DNA from 3 places in the Parashewanella tropica genome. Region 3 is predicted to be linked to each of the others. Evidence: predicted binding sites of a transcription regulator. Region 3 holds the regulator's gene; each other region holds the start of a gene.
What was found. The regulator FliA, encoded in region 3, starts transcription of late flagellar genes. The targets are predictions, from matches to a motif close to CTAAAGNTNNNNNNNNNNNNGCCGATA.

Region 1: the regulator FliA is predicted to act here: its motif matches at 1,683-1,709, upstream of E2H97_RS11855 (VC2046/SO_2500 family protein).
Region 2: the regulator FliA is predicted to act here: its motif matches at 1,762-1,788, upstream of pomA (flagellar motor protein PomA).

The regions. Positions count from the first base shown of each region.
Region 1 is NZ_CP037951.1:2,698,733-2,702,969, forward strand. Features, by position in the region: gene E2H97_RS11845 (sensor domain-containing phosphodiesterase) at 1-757, opposite strand, end outside; gene E2H97_RS11850 (DUF406 family protein) at 856-1,149, opposite strand; gene E2H97_RS11855 (VC2046/SO_2500 family protein) at 1,214-1,648, opposite strand; tRNA gene E2H97_RS11860 (tRNA-Tyr) at 1,774-1,858, shown strand; tRNA gene E2H97_RS11865 (tRNA-Tyr) at 1,885-1,969, shown strand; tRNA gene E2H97_RS11870 (tRNA-Tyr) at 2,003-2,087, shown strand; gene E2H97_RS11875 (PLP-dependent cysteine synthase family protein) at 2,184-3,227, shown strand; gene E2H97_RS11880 (hypothetical protein) at 3,269-4,237, opposite strand, start outside.
Region 2 is NZ_CP037951.1:1,077,877-1,082,113, reverse strand. Features, by position in the region: gene E2H97_RS04480 (flagellar motor protein MotB) at 1-868, opposite strand, end outside; gene pomA (flagellar motor protein PomA) at 872-1,639, opposite strand; gene xseB (exodeoxyribonuclease VII small subunit) at 1,904-2,146, shown strand; gene ispA ((2E,6E)-farnesyl diphosphate synthase) at 2,146-3,036, shown strand; gene dxs (1-deoxy-D-xylulose-5-phosphate synthase) at 3,051-4,237, shown strand, end outside.
Region 3 is NZ_CP037951.1:3,048,886-3,053,122, reverse strand. Features, by position in the region: gene flhF (flagellar biosynthesis GTPase FlhF) at 1-844, shown strand, start outside; gene E2H97_RS13420 (MinD/ParA family protein) at 911-1,792, shown strand; gene E2H97_RS13415 (RNA polymerase sigma factor FliA) at 1,785-2,504, shown strand; gene cheY (chemotaxis response regulator CheY) at 2,726-3,109, shown strand; gene E2H97_RS13405 (protein phosphatase CheZ) at 3,128-3,865, shown strand; gene E2H97_RS13400 (chemotaxis protein CheA) at 3,925-4,237, shown strand, end outside.

The sequences.
Region 1 (4,237 bases), 350 kb from region 3:
CTTCACCTACAACCTGCTTACCTTGTAAAAGACTCTGAAACATTTCTTCGGCCAGTTCAGGCTTAGACTTAAAAATCATCAACTCAGTGATGGGCTTACCAATAAAGTGTTCCTTTGGTAATCCAGTGAGTTTCGAATAGGCATCATTTACAAACTCAACAATGCGAGTTTCCATATTAATGAGCATGAAAATCTGCTGAGCTTGTTCGGCAGCACATTTAAACAAAGATAACTGTTCATCTTGTGTATAGGTGTGTTTAGTGGCAATCGTTAAAGCAAGCTGATCCGCTAATTGAGAAACAATATAAATTTCGCTATCTGACCAATTTTTTTGCTGATCCGTTCGCTCTACATTAATAATGCCTTCTAGGTGACCATTAATTCGAATCGGCACATCTAATAAGGATTTAATGCCATTAGGATTAATATAGAATTCGCGAAATTCATCTACACGAGAGTCATTAGAAGTATCGTTAACATCAATAGAACGGCTATTTTCAAGAAGTTTTAGATAACCACTAAAATCACTGATTTGAATGTAGTTCTTTAAATCTATCGTACTATCTTGTCTTTGATGAGCGACTAGGCTTAATGCGGTTTGCTCATTTTTAAATAACCAGACACTTACACCTGTAATATTGAGGTGTTTGTACAATAGCTCAGAAACCAACTCGGCCGTTTCCTTGAAGTTTCCTTGTTGTTTTTGTTCTGAGTTAACAACGGTTTCAACAATGTGTTGATACTTACGACGCTTCACATATGTCCCTTACGAAAGCCAAGAGCCTATAAAATGAGGCCAAAGATTACTTTAAAAAAACTGTGCAATTCAAGTTTTCATTGTATTTATGACAACATTTAACCAGCGAGTTTGTTTTGCATTTGAAATAGCATCTTTTCAACGGCTACAGCAAAAGTGAGCACTAATGTCGTTTTATCTTCATTTGATTCAATATGATACTTAACATCATCAAACTGACTAGTAGCGATTTCCAGCATCTGCTGAGCTTCTTTTTCCGATGAACTGCCAGAAAACAAAATAATAAGCTCTTTGTCATCTTCACCAATAACAGCACCTACATCGACAAAGGCACCACAAGTATTACATGTATCATTTACATCCAGAGATTGGTTTCGTTTAATACTTTTCACTTTGAAGCCTCAAAATTCAAAAGAAAATGCATTATAGGTTAGAGAAATCCTGCCTAACTCTGATTCAGATCACTATATTGAGCATTTGCTCCTGCTTTTGAATTTGATCGACTAAATTTAGTTCCAATTTTTTTGTTGGTAATTTCGAAACATTGTGTTTTTGCTGAACATGAATATCACAATTTTCAATTGCTTGCTGTAAACCAAAAGGTCTTGAACCTCGGTTAACTAGGGCTTCTGGTTTGAGTGTGTGTTGTAATCGAAATGCAATTAAACCATCTTGATGAAACACAGAACCATGATCGATTGGAGTATCTTCTTTAGATATATCCGCAATTAACGGTTGCTCTACGGACTCTGAGTGAGGCGCCATCGAACGAACATCTTGAGACATCAGTGCCAGTAACAGCGAAAACTCACTGCGATAGTTAGATGTGGTGGCCTTATTTAATTGGCCTCCTATATCTAACTCATTTACTATTACTGGCGTCAACTGCATAAACTTTCATCAAAAAAGACGTTCTTTGATAATTTATCGACCATACGAGCTAGAACTTTAGCTTTATTTGACTTTCGCCCTTTACAGTTTGAAAAAATCTGACTACTATTGCCGCCGCAAAATAAGGAGGGGTTCCCGAGTGGCCAAAGGGATCAGACTGTAAATCTGACGGCTCCGCCTTCGAAGGTTCGAATCCTTCTCCCTCCACCATTTTGCACAATCAGACAATATGAATTGGAGGGGTTCCCGAGTGGCCAAAGGGATCAGACTGTAAATCTGACGGCTCCGCCTTCGAAGGTTCGAATCCTTCTCCCTCCACCATTCTTCATATTTCTGATTATTCACATCTTATGTGGAGGGGTTCCCGAGTGGCCAAAGGGATCAGACTGTAAATCTGACGGCTCCGCCTTCGAAGGTTCGAATCCTTCTCCCTCCACCATTTTCTTTAGTTTAAGTGCTTTCTTTGTCTCATTCGCTTTTTTTTCCATACTAATTTCTCTATCCTTTACCCAAAATCTTTTAGATGGAATTTTCAATGAGTAACTCTTGGGTAAATAAAGCCATACAAAAAATTGAAGCTGACTATCAGCGCAGTGCTGACACTCATTTAATAAAATTAGATATTCCAAGCCTTGCTGGCATTGATATTTACCTTAAAGATGAAAGCACTCACCCTACAGGTAGCTTGAAGCATCGGCTTGCTCGCTCACTCTTTCTTTATGCTTTATGTAATGGCTGGGTAAAAGAAGATACCACGATTATTGAGTCCTCCTCAGGAAGCACAGCGGTATCGGAAGCCTATTTTGCAAGGCTGCTCGGCCTACCTTTCATTGCCGTTATGCCTAGCAGCACAGCCAAAAAGAAAATCCAACAGATCGAATTTTATGGTGGAAAGTGTCATTTTGTTGATCATTCCAGCGAGATTTACGCCGAGTCAGAACGATTAGCCAAAGAGTTAAACGGTCATTATATGGATCAGTTTACCTACGCTGAACGCGCAACAGACTGGCGTGGCAATAACAATATTGCCGAGTCAATATTTTTGCAGATGAAATTAGAGCCGCACCCAACCCCAAAATGGATTGTTATGAGCCCGGGCACTGGAGGAACATCAGCAACAATAGGTCGTTACCTTCGCTATCAGGCCTTAGACACTAAGCTTTGTGTTGTCGACTCTGATAATTCCGTTTTCTATGAATACTATCAAACTGGAAACAAAGCTCTTACCTGTCAAACCGGCAGTAAAATCGAGGGAATTGGTCGCCCACGAGTAGAGCCTTCTTTTATTTCAGGCGTGGTTGACCATATGCTTAAAATACCTGACACAGCGTCTATTGCAACGGTTCACTGGCTGCAAACTCTCATTGGCAGAAAAGCAGGCGCATCAACGGGGACTAACCTTTACGGCGCATTGAAACTTGCTAAAGAAATGAAAGCCAAAGGAGAAACTGGCTCTATTGTGACTTTATTGTGTGACTCAGGAAATCGCTATTTAGATACTTATTATGATGATAAGTGGATAACTGAAAATATTGGTGATTTATCAAAAGCCAAATCTTGGCTAGAGCAGTTTGCTTAAATAAAGGTTAACACGCCATTGCTCATAATAAATATTAAATCCTAACGCCCTATAAACACTGAAGGAATAAGCGATACTTTAAGTTCAAACTGGTGCTTTGTCATATTCATACCTAATAACGCTGAAATTACACTTTCATGAAGTTTAGGCATATGTTCAAAGTTCAGGTTCTTAAATTGAAGGTTGGGTACTTGGCATAGCAGGTTCTGATCCCCCGAGAAAAAAATCAAAACAGGAATCTGAAGCTGCTCAATTTCTATTAAAAGTTCATCAACCGGGTAATGCAAAATATATAGCACATCACTTTTCTGATAACACTTAATCGTATCGCAGGCCGATTTTAGATACACCCTTGCTTTAGGCCACGCTATTTCGGGCGTAACAACATCACTGGCTGAGTGAATCTTAAACCCTGCCTGCCTCAATGCAAACCCAGTAAAAGAACGACCACAAGCTATTTCTATGGCATGTTTCGTTATTGGCTTTAAGCACGCAGACATTTCTATAGCATTTTCTTTACTGTGTAACTGGTAAATGTTCAGCCCAAATAATTGGAACTCTCTACAAGTATTAACAATACATTTAAACTCTTCTTTTCCTTCCTCACACTCTTCAGTTACAAACCATTCATCCCCCGTCAATCTAACTCCGAGCTTTTCTGATAGTTCCAACACTCCATATATTTTCTCGGGAAGCTCAAAATTTGCTAATTCAAGTAAGCCATGAAGTTGATCTTGTATTAACCTGATTTGTGCCTCAGTACCTACATTTGATATTTGTAAGTACCTTATGTAACAAATCAATTTTGACCCCCCAATAGCTTGCATTCTTAGTCTGAACTCTTGTTCTTCCGATAAATCCCCTCCAAAATGCCGTTTGTAAGTTGAAATAAATTGTTTGAAATAATGAGCTTCGTTTTTTACCCGCTCCACTAATTCACCATCATATTGGACGCTTTCATGCATTCCTCTGTTACACTCCAAGAGATCTTGCATTTCGGCACTTAAAAC
Region 2 (4,237 bases), 2.0 Mb from region 3:
CACGACGGTTTTTAGCTCTATTTGCCGCTGAAGTATTTGGAAATAGCGGTTTTGTCGATGCCATACCAACAACTTTTAAACGAGACTCATCAAAGCCTTTCGCTTTGATCATTTCATGAGCGACAGAAAGCGCTCGCTTGCTGGATAACTCCCAATTTGAACGATAAAGCTCATTACTGATTTTTGTATCATCAGTATGCCCAGAAACCGTAATAATACCTGGGATATCTTTCAGCACTTTACCAACTTTGCGCACGATAGGTCTAAATCTAGGCTGTAAAAAGCCTGAGCCAGACGCAAAAGAGCCCTTCTCACGAATACGGATAATAATCTGCTGACCCAGCGATTCGACCTCTAAAGCACCATCTTGAATTTGTTGTTCAAGCTGCTGAGCGATTTTCTTCACTTGCTCGTTGATCTGATCTTGCTGGGCTTGAGCTTCTTGAGAATGTTTAGCTACTTCTACTTCTTGAGAAGTAGCAATGGAGTCACCACCACGTTTCTCCCCCTGCTGCTCTTGAACGCCACCCGCACTGTCTGCATCACCCGGTTGGAACTTCAGGGTTTGCTGAGTCATATCATCGGTTTTTTGATTAATGGTATCGATAGGTGTTGGCTCAGGGCGCCCCGGACGGAACTCTAAAGCAATGACAGAAGTCCCCTTAGGGATGTCTTTTACATTCACTTGGTTTTGCACACCAAAAGCAAACTTCATTGAGCCCGCAAGCTGTTTAAACTTGAGGACATCCATTTCAGAAAATGCCAGCAACAAAACGAAAAAGCACATAAGCAGTGACATTAAGTCAGCAAATGTGGCCAGCCACATTGGCGCTCCGGGAGGTGGGCAGTCACACTTTTTCTTCGCCATCGGTTACTCACCCTCGGCGCTGGCTTCGCCACGTTTTTTCTCTGACAAATAGCTTTTTAAGAAGCTTTCAATCACTCGCGGGTTTTGACCGTCTTGAATGGCTAATACGGCATCCATGATCAAATTGCGATTGAGCATTTCTTCTTCCATTCGCAGCGACAGTTTATCGGCAATAGGCAGTGCAACCATGTTGGCAATCATCGCACCATAAAGAGTGGTCAGTAGCGCAACCGCCATCGACGGCCCAATCGTTTTAGGGTCGTCCATCGCCTGTAGCATGGCTACCAGACCAATCAGTGTCCCGATCATCCCCATCGCAGGTGCTACATCACCCATTGCCTTAAAAATACCAACACCAATTTTGTGACGTTCAGCTGTTAAATCGATTTCTTTTTCTAATGCAGCTCTCACCATTTCACCATCATGCCCATCCACCAGCATATCGATGCCTTTTTGCATGAAGCTATTTGAAATTTGGGCTTCTTCAAGTGCTAGAAAACCGCCTTTACGCGCAGCGTCGGCCATTGAAGTACATTGCTCAATCAGCTCATCAGGTTTATCTAACTTGAACATAAAGGCTTTGATTGCCACTTTAACGGCACCAAAAAATTGCCCTAAGTTGTACTTCATCATTACAACAAACAACGAACCACCAATAACAATAAGAAGTGACGGCACGTTGATGAAAACACCAATACCACCACTGGTCACCATCGACGCTATTACGAAGCCAAAAGCTCCAAGAATCCCAATCAGCGTTGCTAAATCCAAAACCGTCCCTCAATAATTTGTCGCGCCATAAAAACTCGGCTTAGTTTATCTGATGCCAGTGATGAAGTCGTGGCTTCCCAGCTCAACATTTAACCAGTCAGATTACATTTCGCTCACATATTTATCGGTCATGCTTTCTGAAGGTTTAGAAAAAATTACTATTCGTAGCCATAACTGAGCAATTATTCCACGCGGAAATTTGACCCTCACCGCCTGCTGATATACCTTGTGACAGTTTCTAGGGCTGCGAAGGGAGCGGACACTGTGGCAAAAAAATCATCAGACTTAACATTTGAACAATCGTTAAGTTCATTGGAAAAAATTGTACTTGAGCTCGAGAAGGGTGATATCCCTTTGGATGATGCCTTAAAACAATTTGAACAAGGTATTGCCCTTGTTCGCCAAAGCCAGCAAAAGCTTGAACAAGCTCAACAGAAGATCTCAATACTGCTTGATGATAACGGCCAAGAAACACTCGCTCCTTTTGATAATGAAGGTGATAAATAGTGACTCAATCCGTTTTATCTGATGCTCTTTCTCAATACCAAAACCGTATTAATCACTATTTACAACAACAACTTGAACACTTACCCGAACATGCTATTGGCCTAAAAAAAGCCATGCAACATGGTGCGCTATTGGGTGGCAAACGTATTCGCCCCTTTCTTGTCTACAGTGTTGGAGACATGCTTGGCGTACCTTTAGAAAAATTAGATGTTTGTGCCGCCGCCATTGAATGTATTCATGCTTATTCGTTGATCCATGACGATTTGCCTGCCATGGATGATGACGAATTACGTCGTGGTCAACCCACCGTTCACATCGCCTATGATGAAGCTACCGCCATTCTCGCGGGTGACGCGCTGCAAACATTAGCCTTTGAGATTTTATCTGGTAAAACTGAGTTTTCGGCAACTCAACAGCTTGCGATGATCCAAGCCTTGGCTAAGGCCGCTGGATACCTTGGTATGTGTGGTGGACAAGCGATTGATTTAGCGTCTACTGATAAGCAGATTGATTTAGAGCGATTAACACAGCTACATGCTTTAAAGACTGGCGCTTTAATTTCTTGCTCTGTTGAATTAGCTCTGATTGCTGCAGATGCGACAAACGCTGATAGAAGGTCATTGGTGAAATACGCTCAATCACTGGGGTTAGCCTTTCAAGTTCAAGATGACATCTTAGATATTACCTCTTCTACAGAAGAGCTAGGTAAACCACAAGGTTCGGACGAAGAATCCAATAAAAGTACCTTCCCACAATTACTTGGTTTGCAGGGCGCGCAACAAACTGCAGCACAATTAATTGAGGATGCACTATCAGCCTTGGCTAAATTACCCTACAATACGCAGTTAATCGAACAATTCGCCCAGTATATCGTGGCACGTCGAGTATAAGATTTCAGTAAAGTATGGATATTTCACAATTTCCGGTACTGGCAAAAGCTAATACCCCTGAAGAACTCAGGCTACTCCCTAAAAGCCAGCTTTCTCAATTGGCTAATGAATTAAGAGAGTTCTTACTTAAGTCTGTTGGTAAATCCAGCGGACATTTTGCTTCTGGCCTTGGCACCGTTGAACTGACGGTGGCACTTCATTATGTCTATAACACGCCCTATGATCGTTTGGTGTGGGACGTTGGTCATCAAGCTTACCCACATAAAATTCTAACCGGTCGTCGCGACCGTATGCATACCATTCGTCAAAAAGACGGTTTGCATCCTTTCCCATACCGTGAAGAAAGTGAATTTGATACATTTAGTGTCGGTCACTCCAGTACTTCTATCAGTGCTGCATTAGGTATGGCAATTGCAGCTGATAGAGAACAATCTGGCCGAAAAATCGTATCTGTAATCGGCGATGGTGCAATTACAGGTGGTATGGCTTTTGAAGCTTTGAATCATGCTGGAGCATTGCACAATGACATGTTAGTCATTTTAAATGACAATGAGATGTCAATTTCTGAAAATGTTGGTGCGCTAAATAACCACCTGGCCCAAATCATGTCGGGACGTTTCTACAGTAGCATTCGCGAAGGCGGCAAAAAAGTGCTGAAAGACATGCCGATGGTGAAAGAAATGGTGCGACGCACCGAAGAGCACCTTAAAGGCATGGTGGTTCCAGGGACTTTATTTGAGGAACTGGGCTTTAACTACATTGGCCCAATTGATGGCCATGATGTTAATGCCTTAGTTGAAACACTTGCCAACATGCGTCAGCTTAAAGGCCCTCAGTTCTTGCATATTATGACTAAAAAAGGTCGTGGATATGCCCCAGCGGAGAAAGATCCTATCGGCTGGCATGCGGTGCCAAAATTCGATCCCAGTGAATTTAAAAAACCTGCAAGCAAACCTAGTAACCCAAGCTTCTCTCAGGTATTTGGTAAGTGGATATGTGATGTAGCCGCTAAAGATGAGAAAGTACTTGGTATTACCCCTGCTATGCGTGAAGGTTCAGGCATGGTTGAGTTTTCACAACGATTCCCTAAGCAGTATTTTGATGCCGCGATAGCTGAGCAGCATGCTGTCACTCTAGGTGCAGGCTTTGCAGTAGAAGGCTTTAAACCTGTCGTTGCGATTTACTCTACGTTTTTACAACG
Region 3 (4,237 bases):
ACAACGTGTTGACCCAGTTGGCTCTATGCTAGAAAGCAAGTTAATCGAAGCTGAATTTTCTATGCCGCTTGCCAAGCAACTTGCTGAATTGGCTTCTCACTACTCGCCAGCGGAGTTGGTGAGCGCATTACCAAGAAGCTTAGCTAATTTACTCGACAACCAAGGTGACGATATTGTTAATCGTGGTGGGGTTGTTGCACTAGTAGGACCAACAGGTGTTGGTAAAACAACCAGTCTAGCTAAAATTGCAGCTCGATTTGCTGCTAAACATGGCAGTGATCAAGTAGCCTTGGTTACAATGGATCATTATCGCATTGGAGCCTATGAGCAGCTGGCAACTTATGGCAAAATTATGGGGTGTCCAGTAAAGCTTGCTCATGACCTAAATGAGTTAGAACAAATACTGTATCAATTTAGAAATCGTAAACTAGTATTGATAGATACAGCCGGTATGGGGCAAAGAGATTTGCGTCTATATCAACAATTGGACAACTTAGCTGAAAATAAACGCATACCAATTCGAAATTATCTGGTATTGTCTGCAACATCTCAACGTCGAGTGTTGCAAGAAGCTGTAGAACATTTTCAGCGTGTACCATTGGCGGGTGCGATATTAACCAAATTAGATGAGTCTGTTTCATTAGCTGCGGCATTAAGTGTGGTGATTGAAAACCAACTTTCCTTAGGATATGTAACAGACGGACAACGGGTTCCTGAAGACATGCATGTGGCAGATTCTTACAAATTAGCCGAACAAGCATTGTCAGTATTAGATGAATCAAAACCCGATTTCGTACATAATACGAATTCTGATTGGGAAGTTCGCAATAACGAACTTTACTAAGATTAACGACAGATTTTATAGCAGGTAAAGCGAAGCCAAGTTCGCTTTAACAGTTTGAGTAAAGCTATGACCCAAGATCAAGCAAGCGGTTTACGTATGATGAATCAACCAAATAACGAAAAAGTGAAAGTTATTGCTGTAAGTGGTGGTAAAGGTGGTGTTGGTAAAACCAGCGTTTCCATTAATACAGCAGTCGCCCTTGCAGAAAAAGGCAAGCGTGTATTAATACTGGACGCCGATTTGGGTTTGGCCAACGTAGATGTCATGTTAGGTATCCGCGCTGAAAAGAATCTTTCTCATGTACTTACTGGTGAAAGTGAATTAGATGACGTCATCGTTCGTGGCCCTAAGGGAATAGGTATTATCCCTGCGACATCAGGCTCACAAAATATGGTTGAGCTTACTCCTGCTCAACACGTTGGATTGATTCGAGCGTTCAGTGAAATGAGAACGCAATTTGACGTATTAATTGTTGATACCGCTGCCGGTATCTCAGACATGGTATTGAGTTTTGCCAGAGCTTCTCAAGATGTACTCATCGTAGTATGTGACGAACCAACGTCCATTACCGATGCTTATGCACTTATCAAAATCCTCAGTCGTGAACATGGCGTATTCCGCTTCAAAATTGTAGCTAATATGGTTCGTAGCCTGAGAGAAGGTATGGAATTGTTTGCCAAACTCAGTAAAGTGACCGATCGTTTCTTAGATGTCGCTTTGGAGCTTGTAGCTACAGTGCCTTATGACGACAATGTTCGTAAATCAGTGCGGAAACAAAAGTTGGTTGTTGAAGCTTTCCCTAAATCGCCATCAACCATTGCTTATCACAGTCTAGCCAATAAGATCATTAGCTGGCCTATACCTGATCAGCCGGGTGGGCACTTAGAGTTCTTCATTGAACGCTTAGTTAAAAGGCCAGATCATAAAGAGGAAAATGTGAGTGAATAAGGCCGCTGCGTATACTAGTTTTGACGATAGAACACATGTAGTCGAACAGTATGCTCCGCTGGTGAAAAAAATCGCTCACCACCTACTTGCGCGACTTCCAGCATCTGTTCAACTCGATGACCTATTACAAGCAGGATTAATGGGGCTTTTAGAGGCCTCAGGGAAATTCGATAGCAGTAAAGGTGCAAAATTTGAAACGTTTGCAGGTATTCGAATTCGTGGTGCGATGCTTGATGAAATCCGTCGAGGAGACTGGGTGCCAAGATCCGTTCACCGAAATCAACGCATGGTTGACAAGGTAATTGAAAAACTTGAGCAAGAATTAGGAAGAGAAGCTTCAGATATTGAAATTGCGGCCGAATTAAACTTACCGATTGAAGAATATCATCACATTCTCAATGATGTGGCGACAGGAAAAATCGTTGGCTTTGAAGATCTAGGCGTATCGCATGATGTGATCCGAGAAGATCAAGCGCCAGAAGATCATGCTTTTGACACTTTGTCAGAGCACAATTTCCAGAAGGCCTTAGTTCAAGGGATTAAACAATTACCAGAGCGAGATGCCTTGGTGTTATCGCTTTACTATGATGAAGCCCTTAACTTAAAAGAAATCGGACTTATTCTTGAAGTCAGTGAGTCAAGAGTAAGCCAGATTTTGAGCCAAGCTATGCTCAGACTTAAAGGTAAGCTGAGAGATTGGACAGAACAATAATTTAAGCCAGCTTTTGGCTGACTGTTTAATTAAAAAATATAGAAAGCTATAAATTTTTAGTGACAAAGTGTCACTTTTATTTGATGGGAAATCCTTGTTAGATGCGCTACGGCCAGTTTGGATATCCAAGCGTTATCAGGCTGTTAACTCTGTCTATATAAGTTTCCGTTCGCTTTTTTTACGATAAAGATAAAAGATTACAAAAGCCCTTGGAGGAAACCTTGGACAAGAATATGAAAATCCTTATTGTTGATGACTTTTCAACGATGAGACGTATCATTAAAAACTTGTTGCGGGATTTGGGATTTAATAATACCCAAGAAGCCGATGACGGAACCACCGCACTGCCTATGCTACAAAAAGGTGACTTTGATTTTGTGGTTACCGATTGGAATATGCCTGGCATGCAAGGTATTGACTTGCTCAAGGCTATTCGAGCCGACGAAAAACTCAAATCTATCCCTGTACTTATGGTTACAGCTGAAGCTAAGCGAGAGCAAATCATTGCTGCAGCTCAAGCTGGCGTAAACGGTTATGTTGTGAAGCCATTCACAGCCGCCACCCTCAAAGAGAAGCTCGATAAAGTTTTTGAAAGACTGGGCTAAGCTAAGCAAGGATGTTGTATGCTAGAACAAACTTCAGGGCTGATCACTCTTGAAAAAGCTCAACTGCTTGTTGAGCTTCTAACGGCTGGTGAACAGCAGCAGGCTGATGAAATCGTAAAAGAGCTAGCTGTGCCTATTCAAAACGAGCTTTATGATGAAATTGGCAAGTTAACTCGTGAACTTCACAGTGCTTTAATCGACTTTCAGGTAGACAGTCGCCTAACTGAATTGACGAACAATGAAATTCCCGATGCTAAAGAGCGCTTGAACTACGTTATTGATATGACAGAACAAGCGGCCAATAAAACCATGGATGCGGTTGAAGAATCACTTCCTTTGGCTGATGCCTTAATCACAAACATCAACAATGTCCAACCCGCTTGGGATAAGCTCATGCGTCGAGATATTGACCTTGAAACCTTCAAAAAGCTCTGTTTTGACATTCAAGAAATGATGCAAAGAAGTGCTCACGACTCTACCCGATTACGTGATTTACTTAACCAAATTCTCATGGCTCAAGACTTCCAAGACATAACCGGTCAAATGATCAGACGAGTGATTGAGCTTGTTCACGAAGTTGAAAGCAGCTTGGTATCAATGCTGACTCTCTTTGGCGAACATACGTCAACTCATCCGGAAGAGAAAAATAAAAATAAAATTGAAGCTGAAGGTCCAATTTTAAATGCCGATATAAGAGATGATGTGGTATCTGGACAAGATGAAGTTGATGATTTGTTATCGAGTCTAGGTTTTTAAAGTTAAGCGTAGACTTGAAGCGATAAAGGCAGGCGTGTAGGGCTGTAAGGAGTATAGGGATGGACTTTTCGGTTGATGAAGAGATCCTTCAGGATTTTTTAATTGAAGCTGGCGAAATTCTTGAGCTACTGCAAGAGCAGTTAGTTGATCTTGAAAATAACCCAGAAGATACCGAACTATTGAATGCAATATTTCGTGGCTTCCATACTGTAAAAGGTGGTGCAGGGTTTTTAGGCTTGTCCCCTATGGTTGATGTGTGCCACGAATCTGAAAATACCTTTGATTTACTCAGAACAGGTAAGCGCTCTGTAACGGCTGAGTTAATGGATGTCATTTTACAGGCGGTTGATGCTATTAACGTCATGTTCAGCC